Regions from separate parts of the Kineococcus gypseus genome, predicted to be linked through region 1. Evidence: predicted binding sites of a transcription regulator. Region 1 holds the regulator's gene; the other holds the start of a gene.
What was found. The regulator LexA, encoded in region 1, represses DNA repair genes until DNA is damaged. The targets are predictions, from matches to a motif close to TCGAACANNTGTTCGA.
Positions count from the first base shown of each region.

Region 1 (7,878 bases):
CGCGCGCAGCGCGGGGGCGTTCTCCAGCACCTTGGCGGTGACGTGGGTGGTGGAGCGGATGCCCAGCAGCTGCACCCCGTCCAGGCGCTCGACCAGCTCGCCCTCGTCCAGGGCGCCGGCGGCCGTCTCGACCTCCCAGCCGGCCTCGTGCAGCAGGGTCCGCGCGTCGGCGTGGATGTTCTCCAGCAGCAGCGCGCGGGGTGCGGGGGCCTGCGCGGGGTGCAGGGCGGGCACGGTTCCTCCAGCGGTCACGGGAGCGGGGGCACCCAGTCTGGCGCACCCGCGGACCGGCGCCGACCACCCCGCGACCGCCCCGCGAGTCCTCGGTGCGCGACCCGCGAGCCCCCGGTGCGCGGCCCGGCCGGCGCGGCCGGTCAGCCGGTGGCGCCGCCGTCGTGCGCCGCCAGGCGCGCCACCGCCAGCTCCACGGGCTCCGCGCCGCCGACCAGTTCCAGCACCCGCCCGCCGAGCGGCACCGTGGCGGCCACGTCCAGCAGCTCGCGGCACACCGCCGCCACGTCCGCGCGCGGCACGCTGCCGCGCTCGACGGAGGCGTCCAGGTGCACCCGCCCCGCGGGGGCCTCGTCGGTCAGGCCGCCGGGCCGCAGCACCGTCACGTGCAGCCGGCCGGCCGCGGCGCGCGCCAGCAGCTCCTGCTCGGCGGCCAGCTTGGCGCGCAGGTAGGCGACGAACACCTCGTCCAGCTCCGGCGGCGCCGCGCCGTCGCGCACGGCGTCCACCCCGTACGAGGAGATCAGCAGGTAGTCGCGCACCCCGGCCGCCTCGGCGGCGTCGGCCAGCAGCACCGCCGCCGCGCGGTCCACGGTGTCCTTGCGGGCCGCGCCGCTGCCGGGCCCGGCGCCGGCGGCGAAGACCACCGCGTCCGCCCCGCGCAGCGCGCCGGCCACCTCGACGGCGTCGGCGGACTCCAGGTCCAGCACCACCGCCCGGGCGCCGTCGCCGCCCACGTCCGCCACGTGGGCCGGGTCGCGCACGAGCCCGGTCACCTCGTCGCCGCGCTCGGTGAGCAGGCGGGTCAGCAGGCGGGCCACCTTGCCGTGGGCCCCGGCGATCGCGACGTGCACGCCCGCGACGCTAGGCGCCCCGGTCGGCGCGCGCACGCGCTGGCCCCGGCGCGCCGCCCGGGGACCCCTGCGCGCCCGGGGGCGCGTGCGGCAGACTCCCGCCGTGCCGGACACCGCCACCGCCCCCTCCCCCGCACCGGTCACCACGGTGCGCGCCCGCCTGGAGCTGGAGGCCGAGGCGCCCTCCGAGGCCGCGCTGCTGCTGGCCGTGGCACGCCGCCCCGGCCAGCGGGTGGTGGCCGAGGAGCTGCGCGTGGAGGGCCCGGACGGGCCCGTGGACGTCACCGCCGTCGAGGCCGGCGACGGGGCCGTGCTGCACCGCTTCACCGCGCCCGCCGGGGGCACGGCCGTGGCGTACGCCGCCACCGTGCGCGCCGGGCGGCGCACCGGGCAGCGCCTCGGCGCCCTGGAGCGCTGGGAGCTGACCCGGCCCAGCCGCTACTGCCCCTCCGACCGCCTCGGCGCCTTCGCCGCGCGCGAGTTCGGCGAGGTGCCGCGCGCGCAGCTGCCGGCGGCGGTGGCCGCCTGGGTGCACGAGCGGCTGGAGTACGTGCCCGGCTCCAGCTCGCCCACCGACACCGCGCTGGAGACCCTGCTGGCCCGCCAGGGCGTGTGCCGCGACTACGCGCACGTGACCACCGCGCTGCTGCGGGCGCTGGACGTGCCCGCCCGGCTGTGCTCCGCCTACGCCCCGGGGCTATCCCCGATGGACTTCCACGCCGTCGTCGAGGCGGCCCCCGAGGGCACCTGGGAGGTCGTCGACGCCACCCGCCTGGCACCCCGGCCGGCGCTGCTGCGCATCGCCACCGGCCGCGACGCGGCCGACACCGCGTTCCTGACGACCTCGGGGCCGGTGCGGCTCGAGGCCATCGAGGTGCTCGCCGTGGTCGAGGGCGAGCTGCCCCGCGACGAGCACGGCCCCGGCGCCGCGCTGCCCTGACGGGGCCGCCCCCGGTGCCCGCGCGGGGCACCGGGGCGCGCGGGGCTAGAGCTCCTCGCCCGCCAGCGTCGCCGCGTCGGGGCGCGCCTCCAGGCGCTCGTCCGGGATCGGCTTGCCGGAGACCACCGAGACGCCGTAGGTGCCGTCCTCGATGCGCTTGAGCGCGTCCTCGACGCTGTCCAGGCGGCGCCGGGCGCCGTCCAGCAGCCCCTCCTGCTCGGCGGCCTGCTGCTCGTGGGCGCCCTCGTCGCCGAAGTCGTGCCCGCCCGTGGGCAGGTCCGCGGTGGCGCCGGACTCCATCCGCGAGGTGATGCCCTCGATCGTCCCCTGCAGCTCGCGCCGCATCTCCAGCAGCCGCTCGCGCGCGACCTGCGTGTCCATCTCGTCCGTCCCCTCCTCGTGCCCGCCGGGCGCCGTGCCCACGGAGCCGCCCACCCGCCGTGCCGGTCGTGGCCGCGGCGGTGCAGGGCACGTGTCTACCCCGCCCCGGGCCGCCCGGCACGGCGGGGCCGGGCGTCGCCTCGCGGGCGCGGCGGGGCCGGGCCATGCTGGAGCGGTGATCCCCGTCGACCTCGCGCTGCAGCTGAAGGCCGCCGGCCTGGAGTGGCACCCGGCGCCGGGCGACCGGTTCGTCATCCCGCACCGCGGCATGGACGAGGACGTCTTCACCCTCAGCGACATGACGGTGGAGGTCCACGACCACCCCACGGGGCGGATCATCGGCTTCAACGGCACCACCGAGTGGGCGCTGGACTCCGTCGACCAGCCGGAGGCGTGCTGGCTGCCGGCCGAGCACCAGCTGCGCGAGCTGCTCGGGGAGCGCTTCACGCGCCTGGAGCGCCGCGACGTCGGCGACGCGGTCGTGCACCGGGTGCTGCTGCTGGACGAGCACGGCGCCGACGCCTTCGAGGCGGCCGACCCCGCGGAGGCCTACGGGCGCGCGCTGCTGCACCACCTCTCCGGCGCGCCGGGCGGCAGCACCGGCACCACCGGCTCCACGGCCGCCACCACCTGAGCGCCCCGCCCGGCACCCGGCGCCCCCCGTCGCGCCCCGGGCAGCCCGCCGGGCGCCTCACTCGGTGCCGGGCTCGTCCTCCTGCCGCGCCAGGAAGCGCTCGAACTCCGCGCCCAGCTCGTCGGCGGTGGGCAGGAACGCCTCCGCCGCGCCCGTGCCGCGGCCCTCGTCGCCCTGGGCGTCGTACTGCTCCTCCAGGGCGCGCACCACGGCGGCGGCCTCGGCGGAGTCAGCGACCTGGGCGTCGACCTCCACCCGCGTGGCCGAGGCGGCCTCCTGCAGGCTCTGCACCGGCAGCGAGAGCCCGGTGACGCCGGCGATGGTGCGCACGAGCACCGCGGCGGCGTCGGGGTACTCGTTGCCGGCGAGGTAGTGCGGCACGTGGGCGAGCACGGAGAGCACGTCGTGACCGCTCTGCCCGCCGCGCAGGGCCAGCAGCGCGGCGGCGTGGCCGGGCACCTGCGCCTCGACGTCCCAGGTGCGGAAGCCCTCCAGCAGCTCCGGTCGGGTGGCGCTGGCCGTCACCCCGCTGGGGCGGGTGTGCGGCACGGCGGTGGGCGCGGCGCTGAGCACGGTGGTGTGCACCACGCCGAGGCGGTCCGCCAGCTGCCACACCGCGCGCACGAACCGCTCCCACTGCACGTCCGGCTCCGGGCCGTGCAGCAGCAGCAGCGCCGAGCCCTCCGGGTCGCGCAGCACCTCCACCCGCAGCACCGGCGAGTCGACGTCCTCCCAGCGGTCGCCGCTGAAGGTCATCAGGGGCCGCCGCGCGCGGTAGTCGTGCAGCTGGTCGACGTCGAACGTGGCGACGACGCGGTGCTCGCACACGCCGCGCAGGTGCTGCACGGCCAGGCGCACCGCCCCGCCCGCGTCGACGAAGCCGGACAGGGCCACGACGAGGTGGGCCTCGACGAGGGGCGGCAGCTCGTCCTCGAGGGTGTACAGCGACGCGGGATCCAGCATGGGCACATTCTCGCCCCGCCCCGGTGGCGCGGCCCGGCAGGGTGCTGCCGCGGCGCGCCTCAGCCGCGGGCGGCCGCCGGCTCCCCCGCCGCGCGCTCCAGCTCCGCGGCGCGCTCGGCGCGCAGCTGCTCGATGGCGGCCTCGAAGTCGGCCAGGGAGTCGAACGCCTGGTACACCGACGCGAAGCGCAGGTAGGCGACCTCGTCGAGCTCGCGCAGGAACGGCAGCGTGGCCAGGCCGACCTGGTGGGCGTCGATCTCCGCGGCGCCCTGGGCGCGCACGGCCTCCTCGACGCGGTGCGCCAGCAGGGCGATGTCGTCCTCGCTCACGGGACGGCCCTGGCAGGCCTTGCGCACACCGCTGGCGATCTTCGCGCGGCTGAACGGCTCGCTCGCCCCGGAGCGCTTGAGCACGGACAGGCTCGCGGTCTCCAGAGTGGTGAAGCGCTTGGAGCAGTTCGGGCACTGGCGGCGGCGGCGGATGCTGCTGCCGTCCTCCGTCGTCCGTGAATCGACGACGCGCGAATCGGCGTGCCGGCAGAACGGGCAGTGCACCGCAGCTTCCTCCCACGCGACCCCGGGAGCGCCGGCGCCGCCGTCGGCCCGGGCGGCCGGGGCGGGACCCGCGCGCAGCCCGGGCTCCGGATCGTGCGCTGACGGTACGTCGCCCGCGGCGGCGGCGGCAAGCCGCCCGGCGCCGCACCCCTCGGCGGCCACGCCGGCCCGCCCTCAGCGCAGGTCGGGCAGGACCAGCCGCTGGCCGGCGCGCAGGGCCTGCGAGGGCAGGTCGTTGGCGTCGGCGATGCGGGCGGCCACCTCGCGCCAGTCGCGACCGGGAGCCAGGTCCGCCGCGATCTGCGAGAGCGTCTGCCCGGGCAGCACCGTCACCGCCGCGACCGGGCGCGGGGCGGGGGCCGGGGCACCGCCGGGAGCACCGGCCGCACCGGGCCCGGCGGCGGCGACCGCCGCCAGCACCGCACCGCCCAGGGCACCGGCGGCCGTGCACGTCAGCGCCAGCCGGCCGCGGCGCGTCAGGCGCAGCGGGCCGCGGGCGGCCGGCCTCCGGACCGGCGCGCGGACGGCGGCGGGGACGGCGGCGGGGACGGCGGCGGGGACCTGCGCGGGGACCGCGGCCGGAACGAGGGCGAGCGGGGCGCGCCGGGGTGCGCGCGGGAGGGTGCGGGGTGCGCGCGGGAGGGTGCGGGGCGCGGGCCAGGCGAGGGCGGTGCTGCTCACGGCGAGGACCTCCTGCTCGGGAGCCCGTTCGAACGGGTGTTCGAACGGGCGGGGCTGTTCTACCACCGGAGCGCCGGTGGTGCGCAAGCCCCGGCGGTGCTGCGCGCGCCGGTGGGCCGGTGCGCCGCCGCGGTCCGGACCGGGGTGCGGGAGGCACCGTGCCACCCGCCCCCGACACCGGGCCGCGACGCCGGGCTCCGCGACCGGGGCCCCACCACCGCACCGGCCGCGCACCGGCGCGCCGCGCGACACGTTCGAACACCTGTTTGAGGCCGTGGGGCGGCGGCGGTAGCGTCGGGGCAGCCGCGGGACGCCGCGGCCGGCGGACGTGGGGAGTGGGCGTGGACGACGTGCGGGACGGGACCGCGGACGAGGGCACCGGCGCGTCGGTGCACGCGCTGCCCGACGGGCCGCTGGACGGCGCCGGGCTGACCGCGCGCCAGCGCCGCGTGCTCGAGACGATCCGCGAGGCGGTCGAGCGCCGCGGCTACCCGCCGAGCATGCGCGAGATCGGCCAGGCCGTCGGCCTGACCAGCCCCAGCAGCGTGGCCCACCAGGTCAAGACGCTCGAGCGGCTGGGCCACCTGCGCAAGGACCCGCGCCGCCCACGCACGCTGGAGGTCGTCACCCCCGGCCCGGGGCACGGCGTGCTCACCGCCGACGCGGCCACCACCGCCGACGAGCGCCCCGCCGTCACGTACGTGCCCGTCGTCGGGCGCATCGCCGCCGGCGCGCCCGTGCTGGCCGAGCAGCTCGTCGAGGAGGTCTTCCCGCTGCCCGCGCAGCTGGTGGGCGCGGGCCGGCACTTCATGCTGCGCGTGGTGGGCGACTCGATGGTCGACGCGGCCATCTGCGACGGCGACTGGGTCGTGGTGCGCCAGCAGCCCACCGCCGAGAACGGCGACGTCGTGGCGGCCATGATCGACGGCGAGGCCACCGTCAAGGTGCTCCAGCGCCGCGACGGGCACGTGCTGCTGCTGCCGCGCAACGACCTGTACCAGCCCATCGACGGCGACGACGCCACCGTCCTGGGCCGGGTGACGGCGGTGCTGCGCAGCCTGTGAGCCGCCCGCGCCGGCGCCCGCGGGGTGCCGGCGCGCCGGCGCCCGTCAGCGCCCGACGGGCACGACCAGCTCCACGGCGGCCTCGACGGCCAGGCGCGGGGAGGTGAGCACCGGCACGTGCAGGTCGCGCAGCAGCGGCGCGGCGCCGACCATGCTCGCCTGGGCCAGGACGACGACGTCCACCGGCGGCTGCAGCGCCCGCACCGCCCGGCGCACCGCGTCGGCCACGCCGGTGGCGTAGGTCACCAGGTCGCCGGACTCGAAGGCGGACCAGGTGTCCGGGCAGCGCACGTCGACCAGCTCGACGTCGCGGCCGGTGGCGTCGGCCGACTCGCGCAGCAGCGGGCGCAGCTGGTCGGCGGCGCCGTCCAGGGAGCTGACGACCGCGATGCGCCGCCCGGCCAGCACCGCGGCCTCGGCCATCGGCCGGTCCACGCGCAGCACCCGCACGCCCAGCTCGGCGCCGACGCGCTCGGCCTCCCCGCCGGTCTCCGAGCAGGTGCCCACGACCACGTCGGCGCCCTCGGCGACCAGGCGGCGCAGCCGGTCGGCGAGCGCACCGCGCACCGCGGCGGTGCCGCGCTCGCGCGCGGAGGCCAGCAGCCCGGTGTCCACCAGGTGCCGGTCCTCGACGGTGTCGTCACGCTGACCCAGCAGCTCGCGGAAGGTGCGCACGTGCGCGTGGGCGGTGTGCAGGAAGCCGACGGTGGGCACGCAGGGAGGATGCCAGCCCGCGGCGCCCGGGGGCAGGGGCGTCGCACGATCGACACACTCCCCCACCCGCACGGCCCCGGCGGCTGGCCGGACCCTCACCCGCGCGGCGCAGCCGCGTCCAGCCGGCGCAGCGCCTGGCGGGCCACCTCGCCGTCGGTGGTGGGCCAGAAGCCCGGCAGGCTCTGGCGCAGGAAGCCGCCGTAGCGGGCGGTGGCCAGCCGCGCGTCGAGCACGGCGACGACGCCGCGGTCCTCGGCGGCGCGCACGAGCCGGCCGGCGCCCTGCGCCAGGCGCACGGCCGCGTGCGCGGCGGAGACCGACAGGAACCCGTTGCCGCCGGCGGCGTCGGCCGCGCGCGCCCGCGCCGCCATCAGCGGGTCGTCCGGGCGCGGGAAGGGGATGCGGTCGATGACGACGAGCTGGCAGCTGGGGCCGGGCACGTCCACGCCCTGCCACAGCGACATCGTCCCGAACAGCGAGGTGGCCGCCTCGTCGGTGAAGCGCCGCACCAGGCGCGGCAGGCGGTCCTCGCCCTGGCACAGCACGGTGCGCCCGGTGCGCGCGCGCACCGCAGCGGCGGCCTCCTCGGCGGCGCGGCGCGAGGAGAACAGCCCCAGGGTGCGCCCCCCGGCGGCGTCGAGCAGCGCGGCCAGCTCCTCCAGCACCGCCTCGGGCGTGCCCGCGCGGCCGGGCGCCGGCAGGTGGCGGGCGACGTAGAGGATGCCCTGGCGGGCGTAGTCGAAGGGGCTGCCCACGTCCACGCCCGTCCACGCGCCCTGCTCGCGCGCGCCGGCGCGCAGGCCGAAGGCGCCGGCTACCGGCTCGAAGGAGCCGCCCAGGGTCAGGGTGGCGCTGGTGGCCA
Region 1 is NZ_JBJLRD010000029.1:45,459-53,336, reverse strand. It holds gene serA (phosphoglycerate dehydrogenase) at 1-234, opposite strand, end outside; gene ACRYMN_RS12595 (NAD(P)H-binding protein) at 375-1,085, opposite strand; gene ACRYMN_RS12590 (transglutaminase-like domain-containing protein) at 1,189-2,025, shown strand; gene ACRYMN_RS12585 (TraR/DksA family transcriptional regulator) at 2,071-2,448, opposite strand; gene ACRYMN_RS12580 (pilus assembly protein CpaE) at 2,582-3,040, shown strand; gene ACRYMN_RS12575 (proteasome assembly chaperone family protein) at 3,098-4,003, opposite strand; gene nrdR (transcriptional regulator NrdR) at 4,063-4,557, opposite strand; gene ACRYMN_RS12565 (LysM peptidoglycan-binding domain-containing protein) at 4,732-5,238, opposite strand; gene lexA (transcriptional repressor LexA) at 5,580-6,302, shown strand; gene ACRYMN_RS12555 (aspartate/glutamate racemase family protein) at 6,348-7,016, opposite strand; gene ACRYMN_RS12550 (ATP-dependent DNA helicase) at 7,112-7,878, opposite strand, start outside.

Region 2 (7,878 bases), on a different contig from region 1:
CGGCGGCGGGGTGGCGCCCTGCTCGGGCGGCGCGGTGGCCCCCTCGCTCGGCGACGGGCTCGCACCGTCCGTGGGCGCCGGGCTCGCGCCGTCCGCCGGCGGCGTGGCGCCGTCGGTGGGCTCCGGCTCGGCGGTGGGAGCGGGGGCGCCGGGGGGCGCCACCGGCTCGGCGTAGAGCACCACGCGCATGCGCAGCTGCGCCGACTGCGCGATGAGGTCCAGCTGCTCGCGCGATGCCTGCCCGGGGATGGACACGGAGATGTTCTGCCCGCCCTGCACCTGCACCTGCGACTCCGACAGCCCCGTGGCGTCGACGCGCTGGCGGATGATGTTGGCGGCGCGCTGCACCTGCTCGGCGTCGACCTCGCCGCCGTCGACGGCGCGCGGGGTCAGCACCACCTGGGTGCCGCCCTCGAGGTCGAGGGCCAGGCCGGGGGCCCAGCGCGCGGAGCCCCAGATCGAGCCGGCGCCGACGGCGCCGAAGACCAGCGCGGTCAGCAGGACCAGCAGCACCAGGGTGCGGCCGGGGCGGGGTCGGCGGAGGGGTGCGCCTCGGCGCACGCGCGGGGGCCTGTCGTTGGACACTGGGTACCTCGGGACGGCGCTCACCCGACGACGGTCGTCGTCCGGCCAACGCAAGCTTGTCACTCTTCGTGGACGGGTGCTGCCCTCGCCGTCACCACGGAGGGTGCGGGCAGCAGCGGGGAGGCGTCAGGGGCGCTGCGCACCGCCGTTCGCCGGGTCGTCACCCTCGGCCGAGGGCTTGCTCAGGTCCAGGCCGCCGGTCGCGCCGGCGGCCGTGGCGCCGGGCGCCGGCTCCAGCGGCGCCGCGAAGGGCGTCACCACGCGCGCGACGGCCCTGCGCGCCCAGCGGGTGCGCACACCGGGGGCGATCTCCAGGGTGACCACGTCGCCCTCGACCTCCACGACCGTGCCGTAGGTGCCCGAGGTCGTCATGACCTCCGCACCCGGGCCGACGCCGGCCTGCATCTCCAGCTGCGCGCGCTGCTGCTTGCGCGTGCGGCTGAACATGAAGACCAGCAAGGCGATCATCAGCACCAGGAAGATCAGCTGGCTACCGCCGCCACCACCCACGACATCCCTCTCCGCACCGGGGGTCCGACTGCTCACCGGTGCCCGCGCCGACCCGGTGCCGGCGCGGCGGGCCGCTCCCCGGGCGCCCGCCGGGGGGTCCTCGCCCGGCGGGTGCCGGTCGCTCGACCCGCCCGCGCAGTGTAGACGGCTCACCCGGACGGCCCCGGACGCCGACGCGCGGTGCACGCACCACCGCGCGGTGGCGCGCGGCGGCGCGCCTCAGCCCGCGCCGGTGCCCGCCGACCCCTGCCCGCCGACCCCGTCCGCGTCCGCGCCCTCCTCCAGCGGCAGCTGCCAGGCCGCCCCGCGCGGCGGGGTCAGGCCCAGGTGCGCCCACGTCTCCGGCAGGGCCACCCGCCCACGCGGGGTGCGCCCCAGCAGCCCCTCGCGCACCAGGAAGGGCTCGGCGACCGTCTCGACGGTCTCGGCCTCCTCGCCCACCACGACCGCCAGCGTCGACAGGCCCACCGGGCCGCCGCCGAAGCGCCGGCACAGGGCGTCGAGCACCGCGCGGTCCAGGCGGTCCAGGCCGCGCTCGTCGACCTCGTACACCTCCAGCGCCGCCCGGGCGGCGCGGCGGTCGACCAGGCCCGAGCCGCGCACCTGCGCCCAGTCGCGCACCCGGCGCAGCAGCCGGTTGGCGATGCGCGGGGTGCCGCGCGAGCGGCGGCCGATCTCGGCGGCGCCCTCGGCGGTCAGCTGCACGTCCAGCAGCGCCGCGGAGCGGCGCAGCACCTGCACGAGCTCCTCGGGGCTGTAGAAGTCCAGGTAGCCGGTGAAGCCGAAGCGGTCGCGCAGCGGCGCCGGCAGCAGGCCGGCGCGGGTGGTGGCGCCCACGAGCGTGAAGCGCGGCAGCTCCAGCGGGATGGCGGTGGCGCCGGGCCCCTTGCCCACGACGACGTCGACGCGGAAGTCCTCCATCGCCATGTAGAGCATCTCCTCCGCCGGCCGGGCCATGCGGTGGATCTCGTCGAGGAAGAGCACCTCGCCCTCGTCCAGGGAGCTCAACACGGCCGCGAGGTCGCCGGCGTGCTGGATGGCCGGGCCGCTGGACTGGCGCAGCGGCGCACCCATCTCCGAGGCCACGATCATCGCCAGGGTCGTCTTGCCCAGGCCCGGCGGGCCCGAGAAGAGCACGTGGTCGCTGACGCCGCCGCGCGCCTTGGCGGCGTCCAGCACGAGGGAGAGCTGCTCGCGCACCACCTTCTGCCCCACGAACTCGTCCAGCCCGTGCGGGCGCAGCGCCGACTCCGCGGCCCGCTCGCCGTCGTCGGCACCCGCCGTGACGATCCGCTCGCCCACCTCGTCCTCCCTCGGTGTCCTGGTGCCCACCTCAGCGCCCCGACAGGTGGCGCAGCGCCGCCCGCAGCGCGGCGGGCACGTCGCTCACGCCGTCCTCGCCGGGGGCGACGACGTCCACGGCCTCGCCGGCCTGCTTGAGCGGGTAGCCCAGCCCGGCCAGGGCGTCGACGACCTGCTGGCGCCGCGCGTCGCCGGCGTCGACGGGCGCGGGGGCCCCCGGCGCGGGCGCGCCGCCGGGCGGGCCCAGGCGGTCGCCCAGCTCCAGGCACAGGCGCTGGGCGCCCTTCTTGCCGATGCCCGGCACCCGCACGAGCGCGGCGTGGTCCTCGGCGGCCACGGCCGCGCGCAGCCCGTCGGGGCGATGCACCGCCAGCACCGCCAGGGCCAGGCGCGGGCCGACGCCGGAGACGGTCTGCAGCACCTCGAAGACCTCGCGCTCGTCGGCGTCGGCGAAGCCGAAGAGCGTCAGGGAGTCCTCGCGCACCACCAGGCTGGTGGCCAGCTCGCCCTCCTCGCCGACCCGCAGGCCCGCCAGCGTTGCGGGCGCCGCCTGAACGAGCAGGCCCACCCCGCCGACCTCCAGCACCGCGGAGTCCAGCCGCACCGCGAGCACCCGCCCGCGCACCGACGCGATCACACGACCTCCACCCCGGCGCGGGGCCTCCCCCGCGCGAACACGTGTACGAGCCGAGGTTAACGAGCCGGCCCGACAGCGCGGCGCGCCGCGCCGCCCCCCGGGGACGCGCGCACCGGGCGGGCACGGCACGATCGGGGGCGTGAGCCACGAGGAGCACCAGAACCCGCGCCAGAACGTCACCTTCGACTCCGCGACCGAGAGCGGTCACGGCCACGGCTACCTGCGCGTGCCGGAGTCCGGCAGCGGCCCGGGCGTCGTCGTCATCCAGGAGTGGTGGGGCCTGACCGACCACGTCGTCGCCATCGTCGACCGCTTCGCCGCCGAGGGCTTCGTCGCCCTGGCCCCGGACCTGTACGGCGGGCGCACCACCCACGACGGCGAGGAGGCGGCGCGCTTCATGTCCGAGATGCCCGTCGAGCGCGCCGTGCAGGACCTCGCCGGGGCGGTGACGTACCTGCTGCAGCGCCCGGAGACGACCTCCTCGACCGTCGGCGCGGTCGGCTTCTGCATGGGCGGGGCCTTCGTGCTCACGCTGGCCGCCCAGCAGGGCGAGCGCATCGGCGCGGCCGTGCCGTGGTACGGCGTGCCGGGCCCGGACACCGACTACTCCGGCCTGCGCGCGGCGGTGCTGGGCCACTTCGGCGAGGAGGACACCTCCGTGCCGCTGGAGGGCGTGCGCGCCACGGAGCAGCGCATCCGCGAGCAGTCCGGCGTCGAGGCGGGCTTCCAGGTCTACCCGGCCCCGCACGCCTTCTACAACGACGAGCGGCCCAACTACCGGCCCGAGTCCGCCGAGCTGGCCTGGAGCCGCACCACCGCCTTCCTGCGCGAGCACCTGCGCTGAGCCGCGCTGCGCCGGGCCGGGCCACCGCCGGGTGGCCGACGGCCCGGCGCGGTCGCACAGTGGCGCGGTGAGCCGACAGACGCGCCTGAGCCGCCGCCCGATCCCCGCCGCCCTCGCCGGTGCCGTCGCCGGCGCCGCCGGCACCACCGTGCTCAACGCCGTCACGTACGGGGACATGGCCTGGCGGGGCCGGGCCCCCAGCACGGTGCCCGAGCAGACCGTCACCGCGCTGGCCGAGCGCCTGGGCCGCCCGATCGGCGGGCGCGGGGCCGAGCTGGCGCACCGGACCACCGCGCTGGGCGCGCTGTCCGGCTACGCCGTCGGCGTCGGGGTGGGGAAGGTGCTGGGGCTGGGCCGCTCCGCCGGGCTGCGCCTGCCGGCCGGGCTGGGCGGGGTGGTCACCGCGGCGCTGGCGATGGCCGCCACCGACCTGCCCGCCCACGCGCTGGGCGTGACCGACCTGCGCCGCTGGACGAGCGCGGACTGGGTCTCCGACGCCGTGCCGCACCTGGCCTACGGGCTGACCACCCACGCGGCGCTGCGGGCCCTGGACCGGCCCGTCGCGCCGGCGCACCCGGCGGTGCTGGACCTGCCCTCCCTGGGCGGTCGCGCGCCGGGCCGTCCCACCCGTCGCACCCGCCCCGAGCGCCCCTCGCGCGCGCCGGCGGGCCTGGTGCTGCGCAGCGCGCTGCTGGGCGTGGCCGCCGGCGGGCGCAGCACGCTGGGCCTGGCGGGGCCGGTCCTGCTCTCCAGCGGTCCCGGGGCGCTGCGCGGCGGCAGGCCCGCCGCGGCGCTCAGCGCGCTGGCGCTGGCCGGGGAGGTGGTGGCCGACAAGCTGCCCTCGACGCCCAGCCGGCTGGGCACCGGCGCGCTGTCGGGGCGGGTGGCCTCCGGGCTGCTGGGCGGGGCGGCGCTGGCGCGGCGCCAGCACGCCCGCCGGGCGCTGCCGGCGCTGGCCGGGGCGGCCGGGGCGCTGGCCGGCTCCTACGCCGGGGCGTCCTGGCGCGCGTGGGCGGGCCGGCGCGCGCCGGACCTGCGGGGCGCGCTGGCCGAGGACGTCGCGGCCGTGCTGCTCACGCTCGTCGCGACGCTGCCGCGCCGGCGCGGCTGAGGCGCGAGCGGCCCCGGCGGGCCGCTCGCCTCAGCGCGGGCGGCCCACCGGGCGGCGCGCGGCGGCCACGGCCTCGGCGTAGCCGTTGCGCCGGCCGGTGACCAGGGCCGCGTGGGCGGCGGCCTCCAGCCGCGTGGTGCCCGCCCCGCGCCACAGGTGGCACAGCGCCAGCGCCAGCGCGTCGGCGGCGTCGGCCGGCTTCGGCGGCGCGTCCAGGCCGAGGATGCGGGTGACCATGGCGGTGACCTGCTCCTTGTCGGCGCGCCCGGAGCCGGTCACGGCGGCCTTGACCTCGCTGGGGGTGTGCATCGCCACCGGCAGCCCGCGCCGGGCGGCCGCCACGAGCACCAGGCCCGCCGCCTGGGCGGTGCCCATCACCGAGCGCACGTTGGCCTGGGCGAAGACGCGCTCGACGGCCACCACGTCGGGGGCGTGCTCGTCGAGCCAGGCCTCCAGCCCCTCGGCCACCGCCAGCAGCCGCTGCGGCACCGGGTCGGCGGCCGGGGTGCGCACCACGCCGACGGCGACCATGCGCACCCGCCGGCCGGCCGCGGCGGGCGCGCCGGTGCTCTCGACCACCCCCAGGCCGCAGCGGGTCAGGCCGGGGTCGACTGCCAGGACGCGCACGGCCCCAGCCTCGCACGCGGCGGGACCGGGGCCGTGCGGACGGGCCGGGCTCAGGCGTCCTCGAGGGCCGCCATCACGTCGTCGGAGACGTCGTAGTTGGCGAAGACGTTCTGCACGTCGTCGCAGTCGTCGAGGGCGTCGATCAGCCGGAACACCTTCGCGGCGCCCTCGGCGTCCAGCGGCACCTGCACGCTGGGCACGAAGCTGGCCTCGGCGGAGTCGTAGTCGATGCCCGCGGCCTGCAGCGCCTCGCGCACGGCGACGAGGTCGGTGGCCTCGCAGACGACCTCGAAGGTGTCGCCCTGGTCGGTGACCTCCTCCGCGCCGGCCTCGAGGACGGCGGTGAGCACGTCGTCCTCGGTCAGCGAGGTGCCCTCCTTGCCGATGACGACGACGCCCTTGCGGCTGAACATGTACGCCACGCTGCCCGGGTCGGCCATGGAGCCGCCGTTGCGCGTCATGGCCGTGCGGACCTCCATGGCCGCGCGGTTCTTGTTGTCGGTGAGGCACTCGACGAGCATCGCCACGCCGTTGGGGCCGTAGCCCTCGTACGTGATGGTCTGCCAGTCGGCCCCGCCGGCCTCCGCGCCCGAGCCGCGCTTGACGGCGCGCTCGATGTTGTCGGCCGGCACCGAGGTCTTCTTCGCCTTCTGGATGGCGTCGTAGAGCGTGGGGTTGCCGGCCGGGTCGCCGCCGCCGGTGCGGGCGGCCACCTCGATGTTCTTGATCAGCCGAGCGAAGCTCTTGGCGCGCTTGGCGTCGACGACGGCCTTCTTGTGCTTGGTCGTCGCCCACTTGGAGTGGCCGGACATGGTGTTCCCTCCGCCGTTCGCTCGCTGCCTCGTCAACCGTCCCGTGGGCCGCCGGGGGACCTCAGACCCGCCGCTCCTCGTGCTCCCGCCCGCGGAGCCGCTGGCGCACGAGCTCCACGAAGTAGCGGTGCACCCGGTCGTCCCCGGTGATCTCCGGGTGGAACGACGTCGCCAGCAGGTCGCCGGAACGCACGGCGACGATCCTACCCGCGGCCGGGCCCGAGCCCACCCGGGCGAGCACGCGCACGTCCTCGCCGGCCTCCTCCACCCACGGGGCGCGGATGAAGACCGCCCGCACGCGGGCGCCGTCGCCGGTGACGCCCTCGACGGGCAGGTCCTCCTCCCAGCTGACCACCTGCCGGCCGAAGGCGTTGCGGCGCACCGTGATGTCCAGGCCGCCCAGCGTGCGCTGGTCGGGGGCGCCGTCGAGGACGCGGTCGGCCAGCAGGATCATGCCCGCGCACGAGCCGTAGACCGGCAGGCCCTGCGCGATGCGCTCGCGCAGCGGCTCGCGCAGCTCGAAGGTGCGCAGCAGGCGGTCGATGGTGGTGGACTCCCCGCCGGGCAGCACCAGGCCGTCGACGTCGTCCAGCTCGCGCTCGCGGCGCACCGGCACCGCGCGCGCCCCGCCGGAGGTCAGGGCGGCCAGGTGCTCGCGCACGTCGCCCTGCAGGGCCAGCACGCCGACGGTGGGGGTCTCGCTGCTCACCCGGGGAGGGTAGGCGCCGGCGCGTCAGCCGATCGCGCGGGGCCCGCCGGCGGGCGGCCCGGCCGGCGGGTCCGCCAGCAGCTCGGCCAGCAGCTCGGCCAGGCCCGCGGGGTAGACGGTGTCCACGGTGGTGCGCAGCTCCTGCACCGACCACCAGCGCACGTCCGTGATCGTGGCGACCTCCAGGGCCGTCCAGCCCGCCCGCGACAGCTCGGCGCCGGCGCCCAGGCGCAGCACGAAGAACTCCTCGTGCTGGCGGCACGGCTGCCCCAGGTAGGGGAAGTCGGCGGTGCGCTCCCACACCGGCCCGGCGAGCTCGCCCGGCGCGACGAGCAGGCCGGTCTCCTCGCGCAGCTCGCGCGCGGCGGCCTCGCGGGCCGGCTCCCCCGGCGCGCGCCCGCCGCCGACGGTGAACCACCACGAGGCACCGGGCGCGGTGGGGTCGGTGCCGCGCACGAGCAGCACCCGGCCCGCGCCGTCGAGGACGACGACGCGGGCGGCGCTGCGGGTGCGGGTGCCGTCGGGCGCCGTGGCCCACTCCGGGCCGAGCGGGTCCGCGGCCCCCGCCGCGCCCGGGGTGCTCAGCGGGTCACCAGCCGCGCTGGGCCAGGCGGTGCGGCTCCGGGATGGCCTCGACGTTCAGGCCCACCATGGCCTCGCCCAGGCCGCGGGAGACCTTGGCGACCATGTCGGGGTCGTCGTGGAACGTGGTGGCCTTCACGATCGCCTCGGCGCGGCGGG
Region 2 is NZ_JBJLRD010000020.1:23,094-30,971, reverse strand. It holds gene secD (protein translocase subunit SecD) at 1-513, opposite strand, end outside; gene yajC (preprotein translocase subunit YajC) at 712-1,095, opposite strand; gene ruvB (Holliday junction branch migration DNA helicase RuvB) at 1,315-2,397, opposite strand; gene ruvA (Holliday junction branch migration protein RuvA) at 2,429-3,034, opposite strand; gene ACRYMN_RS09725 (dienelactone hydrolase family protein) at 3,174-3,878, shown strand; gene ACRYMN_RS09720 (hypothetical protein) at 3,946-4,989, shown strand; gene ruvC (crossover junction endodeoxyribonuclease RuvC) at 5,020-5,616, opposite strand; gene ACRYMN_RS09710 (YebC/PmpR family DNA-binding transcriptional regulator) at 5,667-6,428, opposite strand; gene pdxT (pyridoxal 5'-phosphate synthase glutaminase subunit PdxT) at 6,490-7,137, opposite strand; gene ACRYMN_RS09700 (NUDIX hydrolase) at 7,162-7,722, opposite strand; gene pdxS (pyridoxal 5'-phosphate synthase lyase subunit PdxS) at 7,727-7,878, opposite strand, start outside.
Region 2: a site for LexA is predicted at 3,068-3,083, ahead of ruvA (Holliday junction branch migration protein RuvA). Genes of this name have one in related genera too.